2 regions of the Bacillus cereus group sp. N8 genome follow, and region 2 is predicted to be linked to the other one. Evidence: riboswitches for the same ligand, from Rfam matches in the RefSeq annotation. Region 2 holds a riboswitch; the other holds the start of a gene.

Region 1 (15,831 bases), on a different contig from region 2:
AATAATGCAAAGACTGTACAAAAAAGCTTCTTGTTTCGTTACCCTTGTAAGCAATGAGCTAAGTGTACTTCCGTATATGCCAAACCAAAAAACAAGATTTAATGGGTTGGATATCGCAATTAAAAATCCCGCCATAAAGGATTGTTTAAGTCCACCTACCTCTTCTTTGTTATATTCCATATTCGAGTGGGAGATTCCTTGTTTTACACTTTGAAATCCTAAATAAAATAACAGGAAAAACCCAGTGCAGTACATAAAAGCTTGTACATATGTATACATAAACACAGAAGATAAACCAAAATAAATAAGAAGCATAAACAAAATATCAGCAGTCATTCCTCCGATTCCAACAATCCACGCATGCCAAAATCCACGTTCAATTCCACGTTTCAACATTTCAATATTAATTGGACCTACCGGTGCAGCTAATGAAATACCCAATACTATTTGTTGTATAATTGCTCCAAACATCTCTCTATCCTTTCTACTTCTTTTACTATTAAGTAATGATGCAAATATAGAAAATAGACTAGCTTTCATAAAAATTATTCACTAATACAATACCCTTTTTTATCCAAAATATACAAAAGAGCCATCCAGTTGATGGCTCTTATTTCACTATCCTATGATGAAAAGGACATTTACCTTTAATCGGCTCTATATCATCTCCAATAAAATATTGCTTCCATTCACGATGGTCAGAATCGCCATAGTGACTAATGTTAGGATGCTTCGGTAGCTGATCCCACTTTTCAACTCGCTCACGAACCATTTGTCTCGAGTATGAGCCTTTAGGACGATCTCCTTCTAAACCCTCGAAAATAGTTCGTGGCTGGAATCCAATAACGAGAGAATTTCCTAAATGCCTAGTCTTTCGCTGTTTATAAGCCGGTGCATTTCCAAACGCAAATATCGGTTCACCACCAAATGAAAATTCCCATAAATAATGATCTGGATCTGTTGGAATTTGCTTCGGCCATGTTTGATCATCGTTTTCATGTAAATATTGTAGTACGTTCCAAAAATAATCTCGATAATATTCGATTGATTTCTCTTCACATTCCGGTTCTACAAAAAGAAAAAATCCTCTTCTTACAATTGGCCGTTCTTTCATTAACTCCAAAAAAGATAACATTGTATTAGGTAAATGCCCCCAATCATTATGAGAGAGAAATGAATAACGAAGTTCATTCTTTTTCAAAGCTGTTAAACCGAAATAACACGGAAAAGTTGGTTCTAGCACGACATTCGAAAAATCATGAAATTCTTTTGCAACCCAATTCGGTATGTCGACTCTATTTTTCATTCCTTCATTATCTAATAAATAAGACTCATTCATTCTTTCACCTCATTATGTACAGCTTTCATTTAAGAATATTACATACGCGGCTTGTCCTATACCTTATTAAAAATTTGAGCGGAAAGTTATTTAAAAATACAAAAAATAAAACCGCTTACTTGACTAAATTCTACCAATACGTGTATATTTAAATTAATCATTTAGCAGAATATTCTAGAATATAGCATTTTTAAAATATATTTTCTTTTCAATGAATTTCACTAAATGAAAAAAGTAATCGTTTTTTAGGAGGAATTGTAACATGCAAGGAAAAGTAAAATGGTTTAACAATGAAAAAGGTTTTGGATTTATCGAAATGGACGGCTCTGATGATGTATTCGTACATTTCTCTGCTATTCAAGGTGACGGCTACAAAGCTTTAGAGGAAGGTCAAGAAGTATCTTTCGACATTACTGAAGGAAACCGTGGACCTCAAGCTGCTAACGTAGTAAAACTTTAATACAGCATACGACAGGAGGTTACCTAACTTGGTAACCTCCTTTGTTATTCCTTTGTATATTTCCCTTTTACAGAGCAAAAACTATGTGAAATGCGCAAAATACAAAGGAGGCAATAACAATGGGTTCACATGTAAATGATTTTGAAGAAGTAAAATTCCGTGTAGAAACTGCACAAAAAATGGTAGGTTCTGCAACCATCTCAATGGATCCGGACACATTAGAGCATGCCACTACTGCAGTAGAAGCGGCTCGTTCTCAGCTAGAAATTATGAAATCTGTTGCGACAGATTTAGATGAGCCATTTCTCATGAATGAAGAAAAAAAATTAAGTAAATGTGAGCATCAATTACACGAAGCAAAACATTAAAAAAACATCCAGAGAAAATTCTCTGGATGTTTTTTATGACAATTGCTCTCCATACTTTTTCAACTTCTCTCCAACCGTACATTGCCGTATACAAAAAGAATGGGCATAGTATTTACTATGATTTTTCCGATTATGTTCCTGCAGGAAACACCCTTCGCAATACGTCTCTAATAAGTCATTTACCTCTGTAATGAGTTGCTTTTTCTTCACCTTGGCACCTCTCTATTCGGTTATTTCTTTATGACTGTCAATTACCGTCCCCTCTAATGCTTGCGTTGCTAATTGATGCGCCTCTTTATTTTGTTTTCTAGATATCGGTTCACAAACAAGCTTTAATTTCATTTGCTTCGCTTTTTGTTCAATTTGATCTAAGTAATGATTTAAATGTTCATCATAGCAAGGCCATTCACCAGCTAATTGCTGCAGTACAACTTGAGAATCCCCCCGAAGTGTAACCGGTTCATATTTAATTCCTAATTCCTCGAGTGTATTCATCCCGTATAATAATGCTGCATACTCCGCTTCGTTATTATCATATATGCCTTCTATGTATGCATTGCGACGAATTCGGTAATTTGTATTTCCTTTTTTATAGTACACACATATACCAACCCCAGCTTCTTTCGTCTGTACATCATAACCACCATCAAAATAAACTTGAATTTCTCGGGGATCTTCCTCCACTTGCTTACTCAGTTTTTTCATTTCTTTTAATGACCATTCCGCATCCATTTCATCGAAAAATAACAGTTCTTTCGCCCTTCCTGTTTTCTCAAAATCCTCTGCAAATTGAAGCACTTCTTCTATGTTCATATAATCTGTTGTTAATTCAGTTTGTAAACCACGCTTCGTTTTGTACAACCAATGAATTTTATATTTCATACTAGATTCCCCTTATATAAGACTTCTTATATTTATTTTATTATATTTTATCAAGAGTCACAGTATTATATTCAATATAATCACATACAAAAAGAGCCCTCCTATATAAAGGACGGCTCTTTCATCTATTACATAAATCTTTCAAATTGTACTCGCTTATTAATCCAGTACATTACAGGCATACCAATCGCCATGACAACAAATTCACCGACTGCACATGTTAACCAAGTCAACATAAATGGTAAATCAAATGCAAGATGAAGTTCAATTGCTATCATAAACATTGTAATTGTAAAGATAACTGTATTAAAAATCATACGAGCCCAAACACCTTTAATAAAGCGCATAGAAATAATAGTTGCAAGTAGTGCAAGAATTGATTGCCCTACTCCAAATACTAAATCATAAGCGATCATAGGTGAGAAAAAGAGATTCGTTAAAAATACACCTAATACAATACCGTAAATTGCTTTCTTATTGAAGACAACGAGATGATTAAACATCTCTGAAATACGAAACTGTACATTCGTAAAGCCAAATGGCTGAATAAGCATAGAAACAGCAATATATAATGCCGCTAAAATACCATTACCGACTAATGTTCTTATATTCATGACAAAATCTCCTTAGTTTTTTTACGTGGGATGGTTTCGAACCACGTTATTCGTTTTTAAGCAACAAGATTATATTTTACGTGGTAGCCACTCTTTCGTCAATAGATTCCTATCATTTACTACCTTTTTTCTTTTGGACAACGTATAATAAAACATATGAAAGATTTAGGAGGTTTCACTTCATGACAGCAACAATTCAAAATGAAAAAGTGATCGTTTCCATTTCTGACAAAGGTGCAGAATTACAAAGCGTTCGCTTAAAAGCAGATAACACTGAATACTTATGGCAAGGCGATTCTACTTACTGGGGACGCCGCGCACCAATTTTATTCCCAATTGTCGGCCGATTAGTAGATAATACATACTACGTAGATGGTAAACCATATTCTTTAACACAACACGGCTTCGCTCGTGACCTTACATTTTCTGTAAAAGAACAAAATGAAACGAATATCACTTATATCGTTACTAGTAATGAAGAAACATTAAAAAAATACCCATACGAATTCGAATTACTCGTTTCTTATGAAGTAGACGAACAAAATATACATGTTACATATGAAGTAAATAATCCTACTTCAAAAGAGATGTTCTTCTCAATCGGAGCACACCCTGGTTTCAACTTCCCCTTATTAGAGGGTGAATCATTTACAGATTATCATTTATCATTTAATGGTTCTGAACGCTTAGAAACAAACGTATTAGAAGGACCTTACCTTTCAAGTAAAAAGCAATTAATCGCTGAAAATACGAATGAATTACCACTTACATACGATTTATTCAAAAATGATGCGCTTATTTTTGAAAATATGAATACGAATGAAATCTCTATTCGTTCTCATAAACATAATAAATTTGTAAAAGTAGAATTTGACGGCTTCCCATTTGTCGGCGTATGGACACCAGGCGAGAACGCACCTTTCTTATGTATTGAACCTTGGTACGGGATTGCTGATGAAATAAATCCAGCAAAAGATTTTAAGGAAAAAAAAGGGATTCAATCTTTACAAGCGAATGAAACATTTACATGTCGTTATAGTCTTACAATCGGCTAAGTACTCTATCCCCTACTTCAAGGAAACATATAAGTAGGGGATAATCTTATAATTTGGAGGTTTCTCATTTTGATTGAAGTATATATTGATGGTGCATCAAAAGGAAATCCTGGTCCTTCTGGTGCAGGCGTGTTTATTAAAGGGGTTCAACCAGCTGTACAATTATCACTGCCCCTTGGGACAATGTCCAATCATGAAGCAGAATACCACGCTTTACTTGCAGCATTAAAATATTGCATGGAGCATAATTATAACATTGTCTCTTTTCGTACAGATTCACAACTTGTCGAGCGAGCTGTTGAAAAAGAATACGCAAAAAACAAAATGTTTGCACCACTATTAGAGGAAGCACTGCAGTACATAAAAAGTTTCGATCTCTTTTTTATTAAGTGGATTCCAAGTAGTCAAAATAAAGTCGCTGATGAATTAGCTAGAAAAGCTATCTTACAAAATTAACGGGGGTATGAGTGTGAAAAAAGATTGGATTGCTCCTCTTGCTTTATTATTTGTCTCTTTTATTTGGGGAGCTACGTTTGTTGTCGTTCAAAATGCTATGTCTTTCGTTGGTCCATTTACTTTTAATGGTATTCGCTTTTTATTCGCTGGAATTATTTTATTATTCGTTCAAATGATTTTCTCGAAAAAATCTTCAAAACAAGATATAAAACAGAGTAGTCTCGCCGGATTAATCGTTGGCTTCTTTTTATGTGTTGGCTATGTATTACAAACATTCGGCTTACTTTATACAACTTCTTCAAAAGCTGGTTTCTTAACAGGGCTTAGTATCGTTATGGTACCAATTTTATCTTTTATCTTTTTAAAACAAAAAGCTACCATTTTTATCGTACTTGGTATTGCTGTAGCAACAGCAGGTTTATACTTATTAACGGCTGGTGATTCTTTTCAATTAAACATTGGAGATATACTCGTTCTCGGTTGTGCAGTTGCTTTCGCTGCCCATATTCTTGTTAACGGCTTCTTTTCTAAGAAAATATCACCTTTATTGTTAAGCACGTCGCAAGTATTAGCTGTCGGTATGTTTTCTTCTATTTGCGCCTTTTTGTTTGAAGATTGGGAAAAATTATTTTCAGTAGCACTATGGACGAATTCTTCCTTTTTATTTGCTCTATTTCTAACGTCCCTATTCGCGACATCCATTGCTTTTTTCATTCAAACATCGGCACAAAAACATACGTCTCCAACGAGAGTAGCAATTATTTTCGCAATGGAGCCCGTTTTTGCTGCCTTAACAGGTGTTCTCGTTGCAAATGAACAGCTTTCTATTTCTGCCATTATCGGATGTCTATGTATTTTCCTAGGTATGGTTTTTGTTGAACTACCTTCCAAAACAAAAAAAGAAGCGCGGGCTGCGTGAAGTTACGCTTGTAACTTCCGCATAAAAGCCTTAGCGCTTTTTTTATCTGTAATTTCTTCTTCTTTCAATCGTTCTAATAACGCAACAAAATAACTACCATCAAACTGGAATTGATGCTTAATCGTCGCTTCTATTGCTGCATTCACAATTCCATCAGACGCACCGGTGTATCCTTGTCCGAACATAATAAACCCTTGTGCTTCCTCTGATAATTTAAATCCTTTCGTATGTAAGAATGAAAGATAATCTTCTACTGTTTGCATGATATTCCCACCTACTCAAAAATTCTCCATCTCCTATCATACATGTTTTTACACGCTATGAGAATGAAATTTATTTGACAACTTTGTAAATCTATTGTCTACTCCGTAGACAATAGAGGATTTCCTTACAATATAAAAGAATATGTAAAGTGGAATTTATTTTATATTAAAGGGGATATCGAATGAAACAGGCACTATTAATTATCGATGCTCAGCAAGAATTAATTGATGGAAATAAACAAGAAAATGAAGTTTTTCGTAAAACCGAGCTATTATCTACACTAAATACAGCCGTACAGAAAGCAATAGATTCAAATGCCCTTATTGTTTTCGTAAGAGATATTGATGTCGCTTCTGGTAGCGGCGTGGGATTTGAAGTACATAATCAAATTAAAGTACCTCAGTCTGCAATCCTTATTAATAAAGCAGCAACAAATTCATTCTATGGCACTTCTTTACTTGAACTTTTAAAAGAAGAAAAAATTAATCATATTGTTATAGGTGGATGTAAAACAGAACATTGCATTGACACCGCAGTTAGAACAGCTACTGTACAAGGATTTGACGTTACATTAATTAAAAATGGTCATTCCACAACTGATTCTGACGTATTGTCTGCAGAGCAAATTATTGGTCATCATAATAAAACTCTACACGGTCATTATAATGTTGATCATTTTTCTATGGTGAGAGATATCGAGGAAGATCTCTTTCAGCCAACTCACGACCAATATCGTGATTAACGAAAAAGAATCCTTCATTCAGAAGGATTCTTTTTTATCCAAAAATTTGTGCCGCAATACTATATAGCTCATTATTCCTTTTTAATAATTTATCGCTATTTTTCATCATAATTGGTGGTGTATTAACCTTTTTGAAACCAGTAATCTCTAATTCTTTCATGAAATCTTTCTTTCCTTCTGGTACATCAATTCTTAATTTACCATGATACTCTCTTGCTAAATAATGTACAATCTTCATTGCCATCGCATCATTTCTTGCAACGACTGGTCCTATTATTTTATTTTCTGGTGTTTGTATACTTAAACCGTAACCTAATACATTTTGTTCCTTATCCTTTACAACAATACACTGTTCACTTTGCATAATTCTTTTCGTTAAGAACTCTTCTCTATTTGTTCCAAACGCATACTCATCTAATTTTATTATTTCTTCTAAATCACACTCTTCATAATTCATCATATAATCTTCATTTCCTACACAATAATCATTCCCATTGTACGAGTTACATATGTATTTAGAAACATAGCTTACTGCTCTAAATCCTAATTTTTCATATAGAGGCTTTCCCTCATCCGTAGCAATAAGCATAATGGGAGTTTGAACCGATACGCTCTTAATGCATAAATTCGTTATCGCCTTTCCAATCCCTCTTCCCTTATAATCCGGATGTACAATCACCATTCCTATTGACGCTAACGCCTCTCCGTATAATATAATTGCAGCGCTTGCAATAAGTTTTTTTCTCTCATTCCATACGCCATATACAATACATGAGTTAAAAATCGTTTCAACTTCTTCTCTATTATAATCCCAACCAATATAAGCAGATAACGCTACAATGTCCTCTATTTCTTCTTGCCTAAGACGTTCTACCCTCATTTCCAATTCAATCATTCTCCATCTCCTTATCTAGACATTTGAATCATTCTTTCCAAATCAACTTGTACATGTTTCCCTTTATCTGTCACACACATATCCTATTTTGACCAAGACTATAATATAAATGAGGTGACAACATGCCCATTACGAATCGATTTTCTACCACCACTAACGGCGCACTCGCTATTACAGGAAACACTCTCGGCTTAAGTAAAATTAGTAATCAAAACCGTGCTGGTACAATCGGGGCAATTGGTGCATTCGTAACTACGAATACTGCTTTACAAGTAACTACTTTTCCTGCTGGTACAACATTAAACTATACACAAAATAGTTCTACCGCTATTTTGAATATCCCTGCTGGTAGTACTATCCTTTACGCAGAACTTGTTTGGGGAGGAAACTATTTATCTCGTGATCAAAACATTACGAGTTTATTAGGAAACCCCGTTTCTTTTACAACACCTGTGTCAACTTACTCAATTACCCCTTCAGCTGTTACAGCTTCAAATCAAACTTTCGTTTCTGGATCTGTCACATTTGGATTCTATACACGGTCCGCAGATGTAACATCCCTCGTTCAAGCTGGAGGATCCGGCTCTTATACAACTGGCTCTGTCCCTGGACTTGTTGACCCTTTAGATGCTTCTAACGGGGCTATCAATTCTTCTGGATGGACGCTCATTGTCGCTTATCAAAACGGTTCCTTACCCGCAAGAAATTTAACAATTTATGTAGCTGGTAACCGTGTTTCTGTAGAAACTGGTAGTGCCGATGTATCAGTCTCAGGATTTTTAACACCTTCAGGAGGACCTGTAAGTAAGAACACTACTTCAACCACTACATTTACTCAAGTAAACGATGCAAATGTCATTTCAACCAAAACAGTGGATCGAGCGTTCGCTACCGTAGGGGATATATTAACTTATACCGTTACTTTGACGAATGCAGGAAGTGTTTCCGCTGATAGCCCTACTTTCGTTGATACGAATCCAGACGGTACTACCTTTATCCCAAATACTTTCCTTATTAATGATATACTCCAAAATAACGCCGATCCAAATGTCGGTGTTCCGTTACCTTCCATTCCTGCTAACGGCTCACTTACCGTCTCTTATCAAGTAACTGTCACCTCTTTCCCAACACAAAACCCAACAATAAATTCATCTAGTACACAATATAGTTTTATTTTAATTCCGGGCGACCCGCCAACTATAGAAACATCTTTAAGTAACACTGTAAGTACACAAATCAACTTAGCAAATGTAGTTATTGTCAAACAAGTAGATTTAACTATTGCAGATGTTGGGCAACCGATCACATACACAATTGCTCTAGCCAACCCTGGAAATACTTCAGCAAATAATGTAGTCGTTACTGATATACTCCCTCCTGGTATGACTCTCGTACCAAATAGTATTTTTATAGGCGGTGCTTTACAGTTAGGTGCAGATCCAAGTGTTGGTCTTCAAGTTGGTACTATTCCAGCAGGCGGCATTACAACGATTGTTTTCCAAATTAGTGCAAATAGTTTACCTGCACCAAATCCAGTTCAAAACAGCGCTGCACTTCAATATAGCTTTATCGCAGATCCAAATTTACCTGCTGTTGTTAGAAACGCTACTAGTAATATAGTAACTACACAAATTAATACTGCTAATATTGTTGCTACGAAACTAACGAGCACAAATTTCGCTGATGTTGGCGATGTCATAACTTATGCAACGATTTTAACTAATAACGGCAATATCCCTACCTCCAATGTAACGTTTACAGATATCATTCCAGCTGGTACCATCTTCCTTCCTAACACTGTAATGATTAACGGTGTCCCTATAGCCAATGCAAATCCCGCTAATGGCATTCTTATTGGTACGATAGGAGCAAATTCATCACGTACCGTTTCATTCCAAGTTTTTGTACCAACTATTCCTGCGGTAAATCCAATTACGAATCAATCAGGCACTACTTTCCAATACACATATGACCCATCTAAACCAGCTGTAATGCAAATGGTAGCTTCTAACACTGTACTGACAACTATTAATAACGCTACGATTACCTCTGCAAAATCTGCAGATAAACAGTTTGCGAACGTAAATGATATTATTACGTACACAACTACTTTAGCGAATAACGGGAACACACTTGCATCAAACGTGATATTTACAGATTTAATTCCAAGCGGGACATCGTTTATTCCTAATAGTGTAACAGTAAATGGGAATATACTGCCTAATGTAAATCCATCGAATGGAATAGCAATTGATCCAATAAATCCGAATGCAAATACGATAATTTCGTTCCAAGTGCAAGTAATTTCCATCCCGAATCCGAACCCAATCCCTAATCAAAGTAATACAGCATACGAATATGTCGTAAATCCTAACTTAGCTCCAACATCTGCCAATGCGTTAAGTAACGTAATAACAACTCAAATTAATAACGCTACAATCGTCGCTACTAAGTCAGTGAATGCACCAACAGCTGCAATTGGAGATATCGTCACCTATACGATTGCAGTAACAAATACAGGTAATATCCCTGCTAGTGCAACTGTTTTGACGGATGGACTTGGTGCAGGAGCGTCATTTATCCAAAACTCCGTAACTATCGATAATGTTCCACAACCAGGATTAGATCCATCACTTGGTGTTCACTTAGCAGATATTTCACCAGGAGATACTGTATTCATTACTTTTCAAGCACAAATTTTAGCCATACCACCTAGTGGCACATTAACAAATAATGCTCTTGTAAATTATGAATATACCGTGAATCCAAACCAATCACCTGCTGTTGGTAGTACAATTACAAACACAACGGTTACTCCAATTATTGATGCTACTCTATCTATAAATAAAACTGTCAATTCAACATTCGCTACTATTGGAGATACACTTACTTTCACTTCTACCATTACTAATTCCGGTAACACTACCGCAAACAATGTTATTTTTACAGATTTAATTCCAGATGGTACAACGTTTATTCCAAATAGTTTTACAGTAAATGGAACAACCATTCCTAATGCAAATCCACAAAATGGTATCAATATCGGTAACATAAATTCAAATGCATCAGTTATACTCAGCTTTCAAGTAAACATTACAACAATTCCAAATCCTAATCCAATCCCTAATAAATCATCGGTTCAATATAGTTTTATTGTAGATATTAATGAACCACCTGTTTCACGAACAGTTAAATCCAATAAAACTTTTACACAAGTAAATACTGCTTCCGTTATCGCAACAAAAACTGCGAGTAGTGCATTTGCTGCTGTTGGAGATACAATTACGTATACAACTACCCTCACTAATAGCGGAAATACTACTGCAAACACGCCTGTTTTTATCGATATATTACCACCTGAACTTTCATTTGTTCCTGATAGCGTACAAATTAACTCCATCCCACAACTTGGATTTAGGCCAGATAGCGGGATTTCTTTAGACTCAATTCCAGTTGGAGGAACGACAACAATTAGTTTTCAAACTATCGTTGGCTCAATACCAGCTACAAACCCAACATTGAACCAATCTAGCACAACGTACTCAATCATTGTTGACCCTACCCAGCCACCGGTGACAGAAACAGCTACAAGTAATCCAACTTTAATTCAAATTAACGAAGCAATCATTCAAGCAACGAAAAGTGTGGATCGACTATTTTCTGACATCGCACCTGGAAATTCATTTTTAACGTATACTGTTTTGTTAGAAAATATAGGAAATACTACTGCTACTCATATTACTTTTACAGATTCGATTCCAAATAATACAGTATTTATAGAAAATAGCGTTCGAGTAGGCGGGGTTTTATTACCTGGAGTAAATCCAGCGAACGGAATACCAATTGGGGATATTATTGCGGGAGATTTTATAAACGTCACCTTCCGTGTGCAAGTAGTTAGCATCCCAAATCCTATTTTTACAATCGGACCCGGAGGACCAAACTCACCGGTTGTAAACGGCGCTTCTATTAATTATCAATTTATGACAGGACCTAATTTACCACTTGTTTCACGAAATACGTCATCTAATTCTGTTTCGACACAAATAAATTCTGGGGAAATTGCACTCGTTAAATCTGTAGATAAAGCTTTCGCAACGATTGGCGATACCATTTCTTATACAATCACATTAAGTAACCCTGGAAATGTCACTTCACAAAATATAATTTTCACGGATATTTTGCCTGATGGAACGACATTTATATCTGGCAATCTTGTAAATGATTCTGGTGCGCAGCAAATTGGAAATCCAGCGAACGGAATTCAGATTGGAAATATAAACCCTGGTAGTACGGTTTCTATTACGATAAACGTACTTGTAGCAAACATTCCAAGTATAAATCCAATTTCGAATTTTAGTTCTGTACAGTTTGCACATGTGGTCGATCCTAGCCAGCCTGCTGTATCACAAACGAATGTATCTAATACGGTTTCAACAAAAATTAAGAGTGCTATATTAACAACTACAAAAAGTGCCGATAAATCCATTATTTCTGTCGGAGATACAATTACGTATACAACTACTATTACAAATACAGGTAATACACCAGCAACGAATATAACATTCACAAGCGCTATCCCAGCTAGCACTACATTTATACCAAATTCAGTCACAATAAATGGAGTTCAGCAGCCCGGGGCGCAGCCAGCACTTGGAGTAAACATACCCAATATCGCTCCTGGCCAAACAGTAACTGTTACTTTCCAAGTAAATGTTATTTCTATTCCTCCTTCAAGTTCGATTATGGGTAGTGACACAATTTTATATTCTTATACCGTTGATCCAAGCAGTGCTCCTGCTACTACTTCTACTTCAACAAATATCGTTACAAACCCTGTACTAGATGCTATGATAACGATGGCAAAATCAGTCGATCAAACCCTTGTAACGCTAGGTGATACTATTACCTATACGACAATTTTAACGAATAATGGGAATACAAGCGCTACGAATATTACGTTCACTGACCTTATTCCAGACGGCACAACGTTCGTTTCGGATAGTGTCACAATAAATGGCATCACACAACTTGGCCTTAATCCTAATACAGGTATTACAATTGGATCAATTGCTCCTAACAGCTCAATAGCAATAGCATTTCAAGTTACCGCTACTTCTACCCCTGTTCAAAATCCAATCGCAAATACCGCTACTGCTTCCTACACATTCATCGCTGATCCAAATGCGCCAATTGTATCAAGAACTGCTACTTCAAATACAGTGTTTACTACAATTAATACAGCTACCATCCTTTCATCAAAGCAAGTTGATACATCATTTAGCCATATCGGAGACATACTAACTTATACTGTTACTTTAACAAACAACGGAAATTCATCCGCACAAAATGTTATATTCACAGATACTGTGCCGAACGGAACTACATTTATTGCAAACTCATTTTCTATTAATGGTATTCCTCAAAGTGGCGCGAATCCAGTGAACGGTGTAAATATTGGGCCTATAACAGCTGGAACTACAGTAAATGTTTCCTTCCAAGTAAACGTAATCTCCTTACCAACCGAAAACCCAATTGTAAATTTCTCATCAACATCGTACCAATTAGTCTCACCACCTGATGCAGAAACTTCGATTAGTAATCCTGTTTCAACGCAAATTAGAGAAGCCATATTATCCATGACGAAAAATGAAAGTGTATCTTATACAGATATCGGGCAAACTGCTTTTTACACTACTTCTATTTCGAATATAGGGAATACCGATGCAACTAATATTGTATTCACAGATGTATTACCAAGTGGACTCACATTTGTTCCTAACACATTAACTGTTGATGGTGTTTTACAACCTGACGCGAATCCGAATACCGGTGTATTACTTGCAACACTTCCCCCAAATGAAATATATAGTATTGTCTTTCAAGTTACAGTGAACATCATTCCACCTATTAATCCAACACCGAATACAGCATCCACGAATTATGAGTTTACTGTTGATCCAAATAATCCTCCCGTTTCAAGTACAGCTACTTCTAACACTACGCTTCTTCAAATAAACAATGCAACTATTATTAGTACAAAAACAGCAAATCTTACTTTTGCAGATGTTGGTAATACAATAACATTTACACTTAACCTTCCTAATACAGGGAATGTGGCTGCAACTGATGTAACTATTATCGATATTCTTGATAGCAATTTAAGTTTCGTTCCAAATAGTTTTACAGTTAATGGGCAAACCATTCCAAACGCTGATTTATCTACTGGTGTAAATATTGGTTCAATTATTGGTGGTAATGCGGCAATCGTCACATTCCAAGCAACTGTTACTACACTTCCAACACTTGATCCAATTTCTAATTCTGCTTCTATCACATATCATTATGTCGTTAATCCTAACCTGCCACCTATTACAACTTCTAATCAATCTAATACAACATCAACACAAATTAATAGTGCTATCCTTACTGCACAAAAAAATTCAAATGTGTCAACAGTAGATATCGGGCAAGATATTGTCTACACCGTTACAATTACAAATAGCGGAAATGTTAGCGCAACTAATGTTATTTTTACCGACATTATTCCAAACGGTACTTCCTTTGAACCAAATAGTTTTACACTTAACGGAACTATTATCCAAAATGCAAATATAATTACAGGCGTTCCAATTGGTGATATCGCGCCAAACCAGTCTATCATTGTAGGATTTCATATTACCGCAAATGAAATCCCGCCTATAAATCCAATTACCAACCAAGCTAGCGTTAGTTTTCAACATATCGTTAATCCAGCGAATCCTCCCGTTTCAAAAAACATTACTTCTAATATTGTTTCAACACAAATTGAAAGTGCTATTTTAACTACTCTTAAAATAGGAGATAAAGCTTTTGCAACGATCGGTGATACAATTACGTATACAACGACTATTACGAACACAGGAAATATTCCAGCTAACAACGTTGTTTTCTCAGACCCTTTACCGACATGGACACAATTTGTTGCAGGATCAGTTGTTGTTGATGGCACTCCATTATCATCCGCTTCTATTATTGACGGTGTTGGTATAAATACAATCAATCCAAATCAAACTGTAACAATCATATTCCAAGTACAAATCGTAAGCAATCCAACTACATTCACTCCTGAACTCCAAAACTTAGGATTTGTTAACTTCCAATATAACGTAGGCAATGCATTACAGGCTCAACCTGGCAATGTGGAAACGAACGTCTTCGTTACTTCTATTAACTCAGCAATACTTTCAGCTGTAAAAACTGCTAATACAGCTTTTGCAAATATCGGTGACACGATCACTTATACAGTTTCGATTCAAAATAGCGGCAATACAAACGCTACGAATCTAAACTTCTCAGACCTGATTCCAGCAGGAACGACCTTTGTTGAAAATAGTTTTGCTGTAAATGGAAGTATCATTCCAGGTGCAAATCCAAATAACGGAGTTAATATCGGAACCGTTAGCGCGAACAGTTCCTTAATTGTTACTTTCCAAGTCATAGTTGCATCTACTCCACCTTCAAACCCAATTACAAACGTTGCATCTATTCAATACGCATTTATTGTTAACCCGGCAGCTCCTCCTGTTACAAGCACAATAAATTCTAATGGCGCTTCAACACAAATTAATAACGCTACCGTTACTACTGTTTTAGAAGCAAATCGATCAATCGTATCTATCGGAGATGTAATTACGTATACAGCAACATTAACAAATACCGGAAACTTCCCTGCAAATTCTGTATTGCTCATAAACGGAGTTCCTATAGGTGCAGTATTCGTTCAAAATAGCGTTACGTTAAATGGAATTTCACTTCCAGATGCAAGTCCAACTCTCGGTATTCCAGTTGGTATTAT
Region 2 (15,831 bases):
ATTAATAAAAAGATGTTTCACGGTGAGGTTTTATTTATTGGTGGAAAAGTATCTCCAAAACATTCACGGGTGTCAGGGTCTATTTCACAGCAAGTAATCCATCAATTTCATTTTCATAAAGCATTCGTTTCGATTGATGGGTTGTTGCCAGACTTTGGGGTTTCTAGCTTTGAATTAGAAAAGGCGAAACTTTCAGAAGCGATGATTAAGCTAGCTGAGAAAACATTTATTTTATGTGATCATACAAAGGTAGGCGTAAAAGGGAATTATAGAATAGCAGCATTTTCTCATATTCAACATGTCATTTGTGATAAGAAAATGCCTTATAGTTTTGAAGAAGAAGTCAAAAAGCATAATATTCAATGGACAATGTGCTAAATGAATTGAATACATCTAGACTCCCGCCTAATTTTTAGGTGGGAGTTTTACTATCAGCAAGTAACAAAATAAAAGATTTGTATTTATGCAAAAAGTGGACACATTTTCTCATCTCGTTCATATAATTTACCAATACAAAAAAAGTTGGTCGAAGGAAAGAAGGGGAAGTATGTCAGAACGGATATATAATAAACTTGTATTGTATGCAAACATTTTGCAAAAAATTGGTGTTATTAATGAAAAGGAAAAAAGTGAAATTCTTCATACGATAGGTAAAAAAGCCCTTTGAGTAAAGGGTTTTTAATTTTTTATCTATAGAAATATAAACTCAATGTAATATTCTCATTGACAATGATAATGAGATTCATTATCATTTATTATGTTGGTAATTGATAGGTATTATCAATTAAAATATATATAAGACAAGGGGATATTATTTTGAAAAAAAGTTATATTAAAGCTCTAGTAGTAGCAACCACATTGGCTATTCCATTTGCTGCGTATTCTACTCCAGCGTTAGCAGCAATAAAAATTGAAGCAAACCAGTCGTTAGCAGCAGCCAGTGATCGCACGTATGATACTGAGATTAAAATATATAAGGATCAAAAAGATGAGCCATCTATGGTTTCTCAGTACATAAAAAATCCTAAAGTAGCAATTGAAGACGGGAAAAAAATTGTTACTGTAACAGTGCAAGATAGCGATTATTTTCAATATCTTAGAATAGAAGATAGAAACCAGCCTGGTGTATTTCATGATGTAAAAGTTTTGTCAGAAGATAAGAGGAAAAATGGGACGAAAGTAGTTCAATTTGAAATTGGTGAATTTGAGAAGAAGCATAATATGCAAATGCATATACTTATTCCAGATATTGGATACGATCACAAATATCAAGTTCAATTTGAAATTAAAGATCCAACTGTAAGCGACAAAGAAACAGAGAAACCAGATGATAACTCTAATTCAGGCAATACGGAAACAGATAATCCAGTTGATAATCAAAATATGATAACAGATAACAAATTAAGAGAACTTGTTAATAAAAAAGTATTTAATAGAAAAGATTTAAATACACCAATTACGAAAGAAGAGTTATTACAAGTAAAGGACTTGTTTTTAAACACGAATGAGATTCTTGATTATAGTGCATTAAAATATATGCCAAATTTAAAATCTTTAACAGTTGCGAATGCGAAGATAAAAGATCCGTCGTTCTTTGCGAATTTAAAGCAATTAAATCATTTAGCTTTGCGTGGTAATGAATTTTCAGATGTAACACCACTTGTTAAGATGGATAATTTAGAATCTCTTGATTTGAGTAATAATAAAATTACAAACGTTGCACCACTAATTGAAATGAAAAATGTAAAAAGTTTATATCTATCAGGCAACCAAATAGAAGATGTAACAGCATTAGCGAAAATAGAACAACTAGATTACTTGAATTTAGCAAATAATAAAATTACGAATGTTGCTCCATTAAGCGCGTTGAAAAATGTAACATACTTAACTTTAGCAGGTAATCAAATTGAAGATATTAAACCGTTATATTCATTACCTTTAAAGGACTTAGTATTAACGCGTAATAAGGTTAAAGATTTATCGGGTATTGATCAAATGAATCAATTAAATAAATTATTTATCGGGAAAAATCAAATTGAAGATGTGACACCACTTGCTAAAATGACTCAGCTTACAGAATTAGATTTACCTAATAATGAGTTAAAGGATATTACTCCATTATCAAATCTAGTAAACTTACAAAAGCTTGATTTAGAAGCAAATTTTATTTCAGACTTATCGCCAGTTAGTAATTTGAATAAGTTAGTATATTTAAGTTTTGTTGCAAATGAAATCCGCGATGTTAGACCAGTAATAGAACTAAGTAAGAAAGCTTATATTAATGTTCAAAACCAAAAAGTCTTTTTAGAGGATACAGAAGTAAATAAAGAAGTAAAAGTACCTATATACGAGAAAGACGGCGAGGTATCTACAAAAATCCGTCTGAAGAGTGATGGTGGTACGTATAGTAATGGTGTAGTGAAATGGAGTACACCAGGTGAGAAAGTATATGAATTTGGAGTGAAAGATCCATTTGCGGATACAGGAATCTTCTTTACAGGATCTGTAATTCAAAATGTAGTAGAAAGTAAAGGAGATAACACTTCTAAAGAAGATGAAAAAGTAGAAGTAGTAGAATTTAAAGATGTACCAAAAGGACATTGGTCAGAAGAAGCAATTAATTATTTAGCAAAAGAAAATATTTTTAAAGGATATGGAAATGGACAATTTGGATTTGGGGATAATATTACCCGTGGACAAGTTGCATCTTTAGTACAAAGGTACTTGAAATTAGAAGATAAAGTAGAGCAGAAAGAAATGTTTACAGATACGAAAGGGCATATGTTTGAGCAAGATATTGCTACAGTTGCACAAGCTGGAATTATGCAAGGAGATGGTACAGGGAAGTTTCGTCCAGAAGGAGTATTAACTAGGTACGAGATGTCAGTAGTATTACAAAAAGTATTTCAGTTAAAAGCAAATGAAAGTAATTTGGAGAACTTTAAAGACGTACCAACTGGTCATTGGGCAGAAGGATATGTGAAAGCTTTAGAGGATAATAATATATCAAAAGGTGATGGGAATGGGAACTTTTTAGGGGATAATTTCGTAACACGTGAACAATATGCACAATTTTTGTATAAGGCAATAAAAAAATAAATAAATGAGAAAAATACGTTATTCTTTAATAAGAAGAATAACGTATTTTTTATATGTACAAAATCAAGTAAGAAATAGACAGGAGTGCTTATAGGTGATATGTCTATTTTTCCGATAGGTGCTGAAACCATATTGACAAAAAGGCATTCTCGTGTGATAATTCAATTAAATTTTTAGAATAATCAAAAAACATTCCTTTTACATATAAAGGATTTGAACATTATATTAATATTACGCCGGGGGTGACGAAATGTTATTTTTTCTGAAGAGATGGAACGAATTAAAAGATGTGAAGGCAGAACTGGCACTTCGCGATTGGTTTTATGGTACAAAAATTAGTTTATCGATGTGTACGTCAAAAGAGCCATTAACATTTTTGGTGAATGTAGAGGGAAGAGATAAAGGAGTATTTTCTGAAGAAGATTTTATTGTAGTAAATTGCATGTGTGAGCCAGTATTTGAAAACGAAGAAAAACCAGCTTCAGAGTCGTTTATGCATGCGGATATTTATAAAAAAAGCAGTGCAGAATGCATTTTACAAGTACAGACTGTAGATAGTCATTTAATGTCAGAGCTATATGGGAAAGAAGGAGAAGTAACATTCGAAAAACGCAGCGTGGAACGTGTTTTTGGCAAAGAAGGCATTACAGAAATGACAATTCCAATTGTAGAAGATGAAAAAAAATTCGCTGATTTATTGGAGAGTAATGTTCCGAATTTTACTGAAGGTGGAGGAGTAGTCCTTGTTCATAATTATGGAATGATCGTGTGGGGAAAATCACCAGAAGAAGCGAAAAAATGGTTGGAAGGTATAGAATATTTAATGAACTATCACGTAAAGCTTTTAATGATAAAAGGGGCAAAAAGTTCTGTTATATAAAGGTGTATTCATAGTGGTTACCATTATATAAAAATGAAAGCGTTTTAAAAGTAAATTTCACTCATAAAATATAGGTCTCCTTATTATATATAGATTACATGTTGACATGTAAGGAGGAACATATTTTGCGAGTTAAATATCATTTTCTGCCAAAACAGCAGGTGACATTTTGCAAAACGAATGATTCTGGTGAAAAGGCTTTGCAAATTATGAATGAAACGGGATTTCGGGCGATCCCCGTATTAGCAGAAGATGAGAAGGAATTCACGGGGATTATTTATAAAGTAGATCTTTTAGAGAAGAAGTGTAATAGCGGATTAGAGCATGTAAGTACAGGAGATGTGCTGGAAGATTCAAATTCGTTTATTTTTGAAAAGGATTCTTTTTTTAGAGCTTTTTACGTGATTCGTCGTCTCCCGTTTTTAGCGGTTTTAAATGAATATAATGAATTTGTCGGTATTTTAACACATTCTAATGTATTTGATGTTATTGAAGATTCATTCGGTATGCGGACGGGTGGTTATATATTAACAATTGCAACACAAGATTGTAAGGGAACAATTAAAGAGCTGGGGACATTGTTAAAGGCATACAATATAGGTGGACTGTTTACGCTTGATAATGGTGATCAATATATTCGCCGTATTATCGTAAATATATCAGATGAGTTAAATGAAAAAAGATTAAAGCAATTAATTGAAAAGATAGAGAAAAAGGGATTTAGGGTGAGTCATGTAGATCATATTTAAGTTAAAAAGGAAAGGTAGCTATCTGTTATATGTAGATAGCTACCTTTTTTAGTACGAGAAATGAATCTTATTTTGAAACAGGAGGTGGAGATAATACTAAATCAGATAAAAAAATGAAGTCTGCATGTTCGCGAACTTTAGGAATAGAAGTTTCAATAACACGTGATGTAATTTCACCTGGAGGACCAACGTGCCCGATAGCTACCATGATTGGTTTTTCTTGAATTTTTTTGATGAGTAATTGGGCTTGTCTTGAAATATGACTTGTCGTATATACATCATCAAAAAATAATTGATTTTCAATGATAGGCACCCCTAATTCTTTACCGATTTTTGGGACAACACTATTAGGATTTGTTTTACTATCTAAATAAAATAAACCGTGTTTTTTACAGGCAGAAAGTATAAGACGTACAATCCTTTCATCAGCGGTTACTTTTGATCCCATATGATTGTTCATTCCTATTGCATGAGGTATTTCTTGAATTGCTTGTTCGAGTCGATTGTTTATTTCTTCATCGCTTAAATCTGTTGTAATCGCTTTCGGTCCAAGCCACTCTTTTTTTCCTCTAATTGGCTCCATGGGCATATGTATAATAACTTCATGCCCTTTTTTATGGGCAGCTATTGCATCTTGTTTAGTAGAAGGAAGAAATGGCATAACAGCAATAGTGAGTGGAATAGGAAGTGATAACATCCTATCAGTTCCTTTCATATTATTGCCGAAATCATCGATGACAATAGCAACTTTATTCGTATGAGCGTTTGCTTGAATAGGAAATAGGAAGAAGGGTATGAACAGGGTGAAGACGAGAAATGTAATAGTGTATTTGCGCATTTAAATATTTCCTTTCTATTTTATCCCGCTATTTGCGGGCAGTAATATTCCCACCTCAAAATTCGGCTAGAGCAAAGAAGTTAGGTGGGAGATCCACTGCCCGTAAACGCCCGATTGGTGAGGGCTAATAATCAGTTGGAGGGAGAAAAATCCCTACTGATTAAAGTTTCACTTTATCAATCATCATTATGTTTTGCGTTTTCACATAAATTAAACAAAAAATGTCGAAGAAAAGTACATTAAAAATAGAGAACCCACTGTTTACTGAGCATTTACAAAAAAGAAGATGAAAAAAATGTCTATTATTGCGAATGTATTTACAAAGATAGAATAATTTGTAATAATTCTCAAAGTGAGGGTAAAGATTTGTAAATTACAGGGGGAAAATGTTAAATTTTCTGATTCTTCAAATAGGATTAAATGCTTAAAGGGCTAAAGTAGAAGAGACGTTTAGAGCATGGAAGAATAATAAGGGGGATATGGATGTTTACTGTAAAAAGGAAGTACACATTAGAAAAGCTTTCGCATGATATTCATATGAAACGTGAAGAAATGATTCATTTAGGATTAACAAGTGGATTAAACAGTATGGAGACCATTCAAGTTAGTCAAGAATTGGACAAGCTTATCGTACAGTATCAGCGTTACAAAGAAAAACAAACACCGAAATGGATTTCAATTATAAAGGTCCCTATTTTTCAAATTGGGTATGAAGGCAAATCGAGCAATTTTTGGAGAATGCTTGTGGCTGGTTTTATGAAATAAGTATAATTATCCTTTTTGGATAAGGATAATTATACTATGTGTAATGGAATCTCTATATGAACTGTCGTTCCTTTGTTTTCTTTACTATCAATAAATATATGCCCGTTGTACATCTCTACAATTCGTTTACATATGACAAGCCCAAGACCTGTTCCAGTATCTTTATTAGTAAAGAACGGATGAAAGAGGTGTTTTTGAATATGTTTTGGAATTCCCTTTCCAGTATCAATAATTTGCAGTTGTGCGTGTTTTTCATTGTTTGTTACTACAATGGTTAATGTATCACCAGAAGCCATAGCTTCAATTGCATTTTTTGTAATGTTTAAAACCACTTGTTTCATATGGTCTTTTGAGCAAAGTATATGAACAGGGTGGTCTGGCAAATGTAAATGAAATACAATGTTATGTAGATTCGCCTCAGATTGAATAATTAATGCTACCTCATTAAGAATCGTTCTTACATCATATGTTTGCTCAATGATGGCAGTCGGCTTTCCAAGAATAAGAAATTCGCTTACAATTTCATTAATACGTTCAATTTCTTGTTCAATTACTGAAAAGTAGAACTGATCCTGTTCATCTCTATATTTCTCTTTTAATAGAGCAACGAGTCCTTTAATTCCAGTAAGGGGATTACGGATTTCGTGAGCTGTACTAGCCGCAAAAGTTCCAACCAATTCAATCTTCTGTAGTTCATTTTGTTGTTTTTCTAGTTTTGTTTGCCGTTTTAATAACATATATTGAGCGAGTAAAAATAAAATAGACATTAAAAATAAAGTAGCTATACATTCTATTGAAACTAACTGGTATAAGGTTTGTTGATGAATAGGTAACGGAGAAACAGAGACCTTCCAGTTTAATCTTTGGAGTGGGGTAGTAAGCATATTAGAATGCTCATCACTTGTTTCATTGTTATCATCGGTTAGAAAAACTACATCATGTTTATCAGTTACTTCGAAATGATATTGTGGTTTAATAGCATTTAAAGAGGATGAAATGTAGTCAAAGCGTAAACTAGCTAACAATAACCCAGAGAGTTCCTTTTGTTTATTAAATATTGGCGAGGCAATCATAATAGCTTGATGTCCAAGGACGCGATCTGTAATGACAGATGATACAGTTGTTTTCTTAGTTTGTAATGCGTCTTGAATATACTTACGGTCTGAGACGTCTACAGGCCTTGATTCACCTTCTGATGCGATTGTAATGATTCCTTCTGGTGTAGCGTAATATAGACCAGAAAATCGTGCATCGTTTCCATCTGTATCATGTACAATTTGTTTAATTCCATTTATGTTACCAGTCTCGGTACCTACGACTTTTGCGAGCATTTCTAAGGCAGAAATCGCTTCACCAAGGTGATGGTCTAAATAGTCTCTATATAAAAAGAGAACAGTATGAGCAGATAATTTGTTTCCCTGTTTCATTTGATAAGTGTGATACGAAAAAAATGCGGCACCAATCCCTATCGTTGGCAGTATAACAAGCAGTATGTAAAAAACTATGCTTTGTAATTTGAATTTCAAATTTGGTACTCCTTCTTTTTTATTATCATTATATATAAACTATGTTAAAATTGTCATGTTTTTATTCAAGAATCATTTGCATTACATTAGGGAGAGGAAAAGGGATGAGTGAATATTCATTCGGAAATTGTAATGAAGTACTACATTGCTTTTCTTTTTGTTGTGGAGAATTTAAGTGAAGGGTTGAAATGGTATGACATCAAATAATGAGCGAGCAGATATTTCTCAATCTTTAAAAGTATTTATTGCATTATCCCGTGTACATCGTTCTGTTATGGATACTACAAATAAATCCATACAAAGTAACGGATTAAATCCAACTGAGTTTGCTGTATTAGAACTACTATATCATAAAGGAGGCCAACCACTTCAGCAAATCGGTGAGCGTATTTTAATAGCTAGTGGTAGCATTACATACGTTGTAGATAAGCTAGAGAAAAAAGGACTAGTAAAGAGAATCCCGTGCCCGAATGATAGACGTGTTATTTATGCACAATTAACGGAGTCTGGAGAGAGCTTTATTGCTTCTATTTTTCCTGGGCATGAGCAAGTTATACATCAGTCTTTCGAAATGTTAACGAAAGATGAAAAGGATGAATTACTTGATCTATTAAAAAAGATTGGAAAGTATGAAAAATAACAATATGTTCCAAAGGAGCTTTGGATAAAGAAATCCAAGGCTTTTTTGTTTACATGTAATCATGACAGTATCTACTGTATTTTGCTGAAAAATAAGAGGATATTTGTAAGTAAGCATTGAATTATAGTAATGATGCATATAATGGAGAGGGGGCGCGTTCATGTCATTTAAAGACTATGAATATAAACGGCCAAATATTGAAGAATTAAAAGAGAAGTTTACTGTTTCTTTAGAAAAGTTCGATAATGCAAAAACAGTTGAAGAACAAAAACAAGTAATTAATTCAATCAATGAAATTCGCAATGATTTTGGTACAATGGGGAATCTTTGTTACATTCGTCATTCTGTTGATACGACAGATGCTTTTTATAAAGAAGAGCAAGATTTCTTTGATGAATACTCCCCGGTTGTACAAGGCTACGGAACAAAATATTATAAGGCGTTAATGAATTCTCCATTCCGTGAAGAATTAGAAGCGTATTATGGAAAGCAATTATTTGCTTTAGCTGAATGTGATTTAAAAACATATTCAGATGAAGTAGTGAAAGATTTGCAATTAGAGAATAAATTGTCTTCACAATATACACAGTTGTTAGCATCTGCAAAAATTGACTTTGCAGGAGAAGAAAGAACATTATCACAACTTATTCCGTTCATGCAAGGAAAAGAAAGAAGCGAACGTAAAGCAGCAAGTGAAGCATACTACGGATTTTTAGCCGGGAATGAGGAAGAGTTAGACCGTATTTATGATGAGCTTGTTAAAGTGAGAACAACAATTGCAAAAACACTTGGTTTTAAAAACTTTGTTGAATTAGGATATGCGAGAATGTATCGTACAGATTATAATGCTGAAATGGTTGCGAACTATCGCCAGCAAGTATTAGATTATATCGTTCCGGTTGCAACAGAGTTAAGAAATAGACAAAAAGCACGCATTGGTGTAGAAAAGCTCGCTTATTATGATGAAAACTTTGAGTTTGCTACAGGTAACCCAACTCCAAAAGGTGATGCGGATTGGATTATTAATCACGGGAAAACGATGTATAAAGAATTATCAGCTGAAACAGATGAATTTTTTAATTTCATGCTAGATAATGATTTATTAGATTTAGTTGCGAAAAAAGGAAAAGCTGGTGGTGGATATTGTACATATATTGAGAATTATAAAGCGCCATTCATTTTCTCAAACTTTAATGGAACGTCTGGTGACATTGATGTACTAACACATGAAGCTGGTCATGCTTTCCAAGTATATGAAAGTCGTAAGTATGAAATTCCAGAATACAATTGGCCAACATATGAAGCGTGTGAAATCCATTCAATGAGTATGGAATTCTTTACATGGCCATGGATGAAGTTATTCTTTGAAGAAGATGCGGAAAAATATTATTTCTCACACTTAAGTTCAGCACTTTTATTTTTACCGTACGGTGTATCTGTAGACGAATATCAACATTATGTATATGAGAATCCAGAAGCATCGCCAGCAGAACGTAAGTCAGCATGGCGTAACATAGAGAAGAAATATTTACCACATCGTGATTATGAAGATAATGATTATTTAGAGCGTGGTGGTTTCTGGCAACGTCAAGGTCACATTTATAGCTCACCGTTCTATTATATTGACTACACGTTAGCTCAAATTTGTGCGCTGCAATTTTGGAAACGTGCAAGAGATAATAGACAAGAGGCTTGGGAAGATTATGTGAATCTTTGTCAGCAAGGTGGAAGTAAATCATTCTTAGAATTAGTAGAAGTTGCAAATTTAACATCGCCATTTGCTGAAGGTTGTGTAAAAAGTGTAATTACAGAAATTGAAGCGTGGTTACGTGCTGTTGACGACACAAAATTGTAAAAAACATGCGCTTTTTTTCACATGTTTAACATCGACATAATGGAAAAATGATGAGATAATAAAAGAAAATTCAGAATTATTTAAGAGGTGTTTCTAATAAGGAGCACCTCTTTTCACCAACAAAAGGGGGGAAAGCATTATGCTTCAATCTAATATGGATGTTAGTTTAGAAACTTTAGTCCACTCATTACAGTCTACACGAAGCACGCTGTTATCAGAAATTGAAATGTTAAATGATACTGAGGTGAATGTAAAGCCACGTCGTGATAAATGGAGTATTATTCAAATTTTGCATCATTTACATTTAGTTGAACAGTCTGTCACATCTGCCCTTGTATATGCTTTGCAAAAAAAAGAAAGAAAGCTTGCTCCATTTAAAGACCTCCAACTTACGCTTGATCGCACATATAAACGGGAAGCTCCTCAACAAATGAAACCAACAGAGACATTAATGAAAAAACTGCAAGGAATTCAATTACTAGAACATTCACGACAAGAATTATTACATGCACTTCATAGTGTGATAGATGAAAAAGAATTATTTGAAAATGGATTGAAACATCCTATTTTTAATGATTTGAATTTATACCAATGGGTTCAATTTCTGGATTTGCACGAACAAAGGCATCTTACACAGTTAAAAGAAGCAAAACATGCAATTTTACAGCGATAAAGTGAAACTTTAATCATTGGGTGGCATTCCGCATTGATTATTATTCTTTACCAATCGGGATGCGCTCAAATAGTGGGAAAAAGGAAAAGAAGCGGTGAACCGCTTCTTTTCCTTTTTTACTCATGCATAGTTTTCTTTCTCATTTTGGAATACTACATGGAGAAGAGAAAAGGAGTTGAAAAGTATGTCAAAGAAAAAGAGAGAAGAAGAGCGCGCTTGGAAAGCTCGGAAAGAGAATCAAAAACCACATGGAAAAGTGAAAGCTTTTGCAGAATTAGTTGAAGGAACAGAAAAAACGTGATGAATTTCATCACGTTTTTTGTATGATTGGGAAAGTTAATAAAAATGTTGTGCCTGTTCCTTTTTCACTAATAATATCAATTTTTCCATTCATTGCTTGAATGACACTGAAGACGACCATCATCCCGAGTCCGGTCCCTTTTTCTTTCGTCGAGTAGAAGGGGGACCCGAGGCGTTTTACTTGTTCTGGATCCATACCAACGCCTGTATCTTTTATATACAATTGTATATGTTTATGGTCTGGAACTAATGTAAGAATAAGGTCACCACCGTTAGGCATAGCCTCAATGCAGTTTTTTAAAATATTTAATAAGCATTGGTTCAGCTTTTGCCTTTCACCAGCTATAAAGAAAGATGTACTTTGTTTTATGTAATGCATACGAACATTTGTTAAATTGGCGAGAGGTGTAATTAAAGATAACGCATGAAGTAACTCATCCTCTACTTGTAATTGTTGTTCTTTTTCAATACTCGGTTTTGCAAAAGTTAAGTAGTCTGTAAGAACATGATTTGCTTGTTCGATACCGTTAATGGCTATATCGATATATAATTTCCGTTCTTGCTCAGTACATGTACCGGACTGCAATAGTTGTAAAAAACCTTTCGTAGATGTTAAAGGATTACGAATTTCATGCGAGATAGAAGCCGCCATTTCGCCGATTAAATGAAATTTTTCAGCGTTCATAAGTTCATTTTGTAGACGAATTTGCATTTGGAGTATATGTAGCAAATACAAAATAAGAATGGTACCAATCATAGTGCATAGCTCATATACAATAATATGTGGTATATACTCGGTCTTATTTGCTACTTCTGCAAGGAAAAAAGGTATCCAACCAATTCCATAGGCGATGCTATAAAAAATAGCAAGTAGAATCTTTATATGATTTGAGCTGCGATTAAATAGTTTGTACGTTAACAATAGAATCGTAAATAGGAGAATAGAAGCAATAATGGATGGGAAAACACCGACTCCTCCTAATAATACGCGATATATGTTTAATACAACTAAGATAGAACCACCAGCAATAGGTCCTCCTGTTAATGTACCGACAATTAATACGATATGACGCATATCAAATTGAAAACCATTATTTGTTTTTGCTGCAAATGTGATACATAGTATGGTAGCGAGGCAACACAATACAATAAATATAGCTGAATTTAATTTAGGAGACCGTTTTCCTTTTTGATTCCAAAATAAGTGATATATAAGCATCGTAACGAGAATGAATAATATATTTAAAAAGAGGTAAATAATAAAGAGTTTCAGTGGAATGCCTCCTCTCTTCTCACATTAAATTAATCATACTATAAAATGAGAGAAATGAGATATGAAATAGCGGAAAAATCAGAAATTTTTTCTGGTAGTATACAATATGTTACAATATGTTTTGTCAATGAAAGAAGAAATTCCATGCACCGCATGGGAGAGGTTCGCGAACTCCCTCTATAAAAAACTATGGAAACAACAATATCCTTAGGTATTGTTTTGTTTTTTTATTGTGACAGTTCAAGAACGTTCTTTCTTCTTATTCGTAGTAGAGAAGGAGAATGAGTGAAATGAAAAAAGAAAAAGCAGTTGTTGTTTTTAGTGGTGGACAAGATAGTACAACATGTTTATTTTGGGCGATAGAGCAGTTTGCAGAAGTAGAAGCTGTAACATTTAATTACAATCAACGTCATAAGTTAGAAATTGATTGTGCAGTGGAAATTGCGAAAGAGCTAGGAATTAAACATACGGTACTAGATATGAGTCTATTAAATCAACTTGCTCCAAATGCGTTAACGAGAACGGATATGGAGATTACACATGAAGAAGGTGAATTGCCATCTACATTTGTAGATGGACGAAATTTATTATTCTTATCATTTGCTGCTGTATTAGCAAAACAAGTTGGAGCACGTCATATTGTAACGGGTGTATGTGAAACTGATTTTAGTGGTTATCCAGATTGCCGTGACGTGTTTGTGAAATCGTTAAACGTTACTTTAAATTTATCCATGGATTATCCGTTTGTTATTCATACACCGCTTATGTGGATTGATAAAGCAGCGACGTGGAAATTATCTGATGAACTTGGAGCATTCGAGTTTGTTCGAGAAAAAACATTAACGTGTTATAACGGAATCATTGGTGATGGTTGCGGTGAATGTCCAGCATGTCAACTTCGTAAAGCAGGATTAGATACGTACTTACAAGAACGCGAAGGAGCGAACAACTAATGGATAACTTTTTTGGATTTCGCATCGTAGAAAATTTGCAAAAAATGGACAAGGATATTCAGCGTGAACAACTTCAATATCATAATAAAAGAGTAATGGTCAGCAAGGAATTTACATTTGATGCAGCACACCATTTACACTGTTATGAAGGTAAATGTAAAAATTTACATGGCCACACATATAAAGTTGTATTTGGAATTAGTGGATATGTAAATGAAATAGGACTTGCAATTGACTTTGGAGATATAAAAGAAATTTGGAAAAATGAAATAGAAATTTATTTAGATCATCGTTATTTAAATGAAACATTACCAGCAATGAATACGACTGCTGAAAATATGGTAGTTTGGATTTATGAAAAGATGGCAGAAGCATTAACAAAAGATAATCGTGCGAATGAATACAAAGGAGCGCGTGTTGAATTTGTTCGTCTATTTGAGACACCGACTAGTTATGCGGAAGTGAGACGGGAGTGGATGCTCGATGAGTAAAATCCCCGTCTTAGAAATATTTGGTCCGACCATTCAAGGTGAAGGAATGGTTGTAGGACAAAAGACAATGTTTATCCGTACAGCGGGCTGTGATTATAGCTGTGCTTGGTGTGATTCGGCTTTTACGTGGGATGGATCGGCGAAAGATCAAATTAGACAAATGCCAGCGGAAGACATTTGGAATGAGCTTGTTGAAATTGGAGGAGAAAATTTCTCTCATGTTACGATTTCGGGTGGAAATCCTGTTTTATTGAAAAATATTGAGTCGCTTCTTTCTATATTAAAAGAAAATGGGATGCGAACGGCGATCGAAACACAAGGGAGTAAATGGCAAGATTGGTTACTTCAAATTGACGAGGTAACGATTTCGCCAAAACCACCAAGTTCAACAATGAAAACAGATTTTCAGAAGTTAGATGATGTTATTCAGAAACTAGCAGGAAAAGATATTAGTTTAAAAGTAGTCGTATTCGATGATCATGACTTTGAATATGCAGTTAAGATGCACGAACGTTATCCGGATGTACCATTTTTCTTACAAGTAGGGAACGATAATACGAAAACAGTGGATGATGCAATGCTTATTAAGAAATTATTAGATAAGTATGAGTGGCTTATTGAAAAAGCTGTTAATTGTAAAGAAATGAATGATGCGAAAGTATTGCCTCAGCTTCATGCGTTAGTATGGGGAAATAAACGCGGCGTATAATGAGAAGGGATGTTTAAAATGGCAGGAAGATTAGATGAAGATTTAAAAGATGTAACATTATTAGGAAATCAAAATACAAAATATTTATTTGAATATAGCCCAGAAATTTTAGAGGTATTTGATAATAACCATCCAAATCGTGATTACTTTGTAAAATTCAATTGTCCTGAATTTACAAGTTTATGTCCGAAAACAGGACAACCAGATTTTGCAACAATTTATATTAGCTACATTCCAGAACAAAGAATGGTAGAGAGTAAATCTTTAAAGCTGTATTTATTTAGCTTCCGAAATCATGGTGACTTCCACGAAGATTGCATGAACGTTATTATGAATGATTTAATTAAATTAATGGATCCACGTTATATTGAGGTATGGGGGAAATTTACACCACGTGGTGGGATTTCAATCGATCCTTACTGTAATTACGGTCGCCCAGGAACTAAGTATGAGAAAATGGCAGACTACCGTATGATGAACCACGATCTATATCCAGAAACAGTTGATAATCGTTAATATATATAGAAAGAAAGGATCTGTATGATATACAGATCCTTTCTTTCTATTATATTATGCATGTTGATTAATGACAGTATAGTTTTTATGGCTTACAACTGTAAGAGGTTCCATATCTAGTTCTCTGAAATTTTCCATAATTGTTAAATCAACAATAACGGAATTTTGATTTACTTTTTGAACACGGCCTTGCATTCCACCTTTAAATTCAATGATATCTCCAGTTTCTGCGATCTGCATAAGCAACTCTCCTTGTTACAGTTTTCCCCAAAAAAGAATAATTTGGGCTTTTTTTATTTCCTCTTATTTTGAACTATATTTACTAATTTGTAAATGTTTCCAAAGTAAAAATTCAAAAAATATTCACTTTTTGTAAGAAAATATGTAAAAAAATATTGTTAGGAGAGGAATGATGAAAATGCATACATCTTTATATGGGAGTATAATAAAAAAGATACAATGACCTACTAAAGTAGGAGAAATTAGGGGCGGTAAAATGATGTTTGAAATTGTGGGGAGCTTTATAGCGATTTTATTATTTTTATTTTCTTATATACAGTTGAA

What was found. A riboswitch is a leader RNA that binds a small molecule or an ion and turns the genes downstream of it on or off. The one in region 2 is predicted to bind preQ1.
Positions count from the first base shown of each region.
Region 1: another riboswitch for preQ1. It lies ahead of JDS80_RS05230 (QueT transporter family protein); the one in region 2 lies ahead of queC (7-cyano-7-deazaguanine synthase QueC).

Region 1 covers NZ_JAEHBK010000002.1:216,527-232,357, forward strand. The annotation lists gene JDS80_RS05200 (LysE family transporter) at 1-471, opposite strand, end outside; gene JDS80_RS05205 (YqcI/YcgG family protein) at 611-1,339, opposite strand; gene cspB (cold shock-like protein CspB) at 1,602-1,799, shown strand; gene JDS80_RS05215 (DUF2564 family protein) at 1,919-2,167, shown strand; gene JDS80_RS05220 (zinc-finger domain-containing protein) at 2,201-2,377, opposite strand; gene JDS80_RS05225 (ribonuclease H family protein) at 2,390-3,049, opposite strand; gene JDS80_RS05230 (QueT transporter family protein) at 3,178-3,663, opposite strand; PreQ1 riboswitch class I at 3,670-3,714, opposite strand; gene JDS80_RS05235 (aldose 1-epimerase family protein) at 3,846-4,718, shown strand; gene JDS80_RS05240 (reverse transcriptase-like protein) at 4,788-5,174, shown strand; gene JDS80_RS05245 (DMT family transporter) at 5,188-6,093, shown strand; gene JDS80_RS05250 (DUF6123 family protein) at 6,096-6,356, opposite strand; gene JDS80_RS05255 (cysteine hydrolase family protein) at 6,539-7,099, shown strand; gene JDS80_RS05260 (GNAT family N-acetyltransferase) at 7,134-7,994, opposite strand; gene JDS80_RS05265 (beta strand repeat-containing protein) at 8,117-15,831, shown strand, end outside.
Region 2 covers NZ_JAEHBK010000004.1:42,575-58,405, reverse strand. The annotation lists gene JDS80_RS08705 (DeoR/GlpR family DNA-binding transcription regulator) at 1-378, shown strand, start outside; gene JDS80_RS08700 (NEAT domain-containing leucine-rich repeat protein) at 817-3,099, shown strand; gene JDS80_RS08695 (class II aldolase/adducin family protein) at 3,350-3,979, shown strand; gene cbpA (cyclic di-AMP binding protein CbpA) at 4,105-4,728, shown strand; gene JDS80_RS08685 (divergent polysaccharide deacetylase family protein) at 4,796-5,566, opposite strand; gene JDS80_RS08680 (aspartyl-phosphate phosphatase Spo0E family protein) at 6,050-6,331, shown strand; gene JDS80_RS08675 (ATP-binding protein) at 6,361-7,857, opposite strand; gene JDS80_RS08670 (MarR family winged helix-turn-helix transcriptional regulator) at 8,051-8,497, shown strand; gene JDS80_RS08665 (M3 family oligoendopeptidase) at 8,658-10,352, shown strand; gene JDS80_RS08660 (DinB family protein) at 10,492-11,025, shown strand; gene JDS80_RS31385 (DUF6254 family protein) at 11,210-11,326, shown strand; gene JDS80_RS08655 (ATP-binding protein) at 11,336-12,544, opposite strand; PreQ1 riboswitch class I at 12,752-12,795, shown strand; gene queC (7-cyano-7-deazaguanine synthase QueC) at 12,889-13,551, shown strand; gene queD (6-carboxytetrahydropterin synthase QueD) at 13,551-14,042, shown strand; gene queE (7-carboxy-7-deazaguanine synthase QueE) at 14,035-14,751, shown strand; gene queF (preQ(1) synthase) at 14,770-15,267, shown strand; gene JDS80_RS08630 (YkvS family protein) at 15,322-15,507, opposite strand; gene JDS80_RS08625 (hypothetical protein) at 15,764-15,831, shown strand, end outside.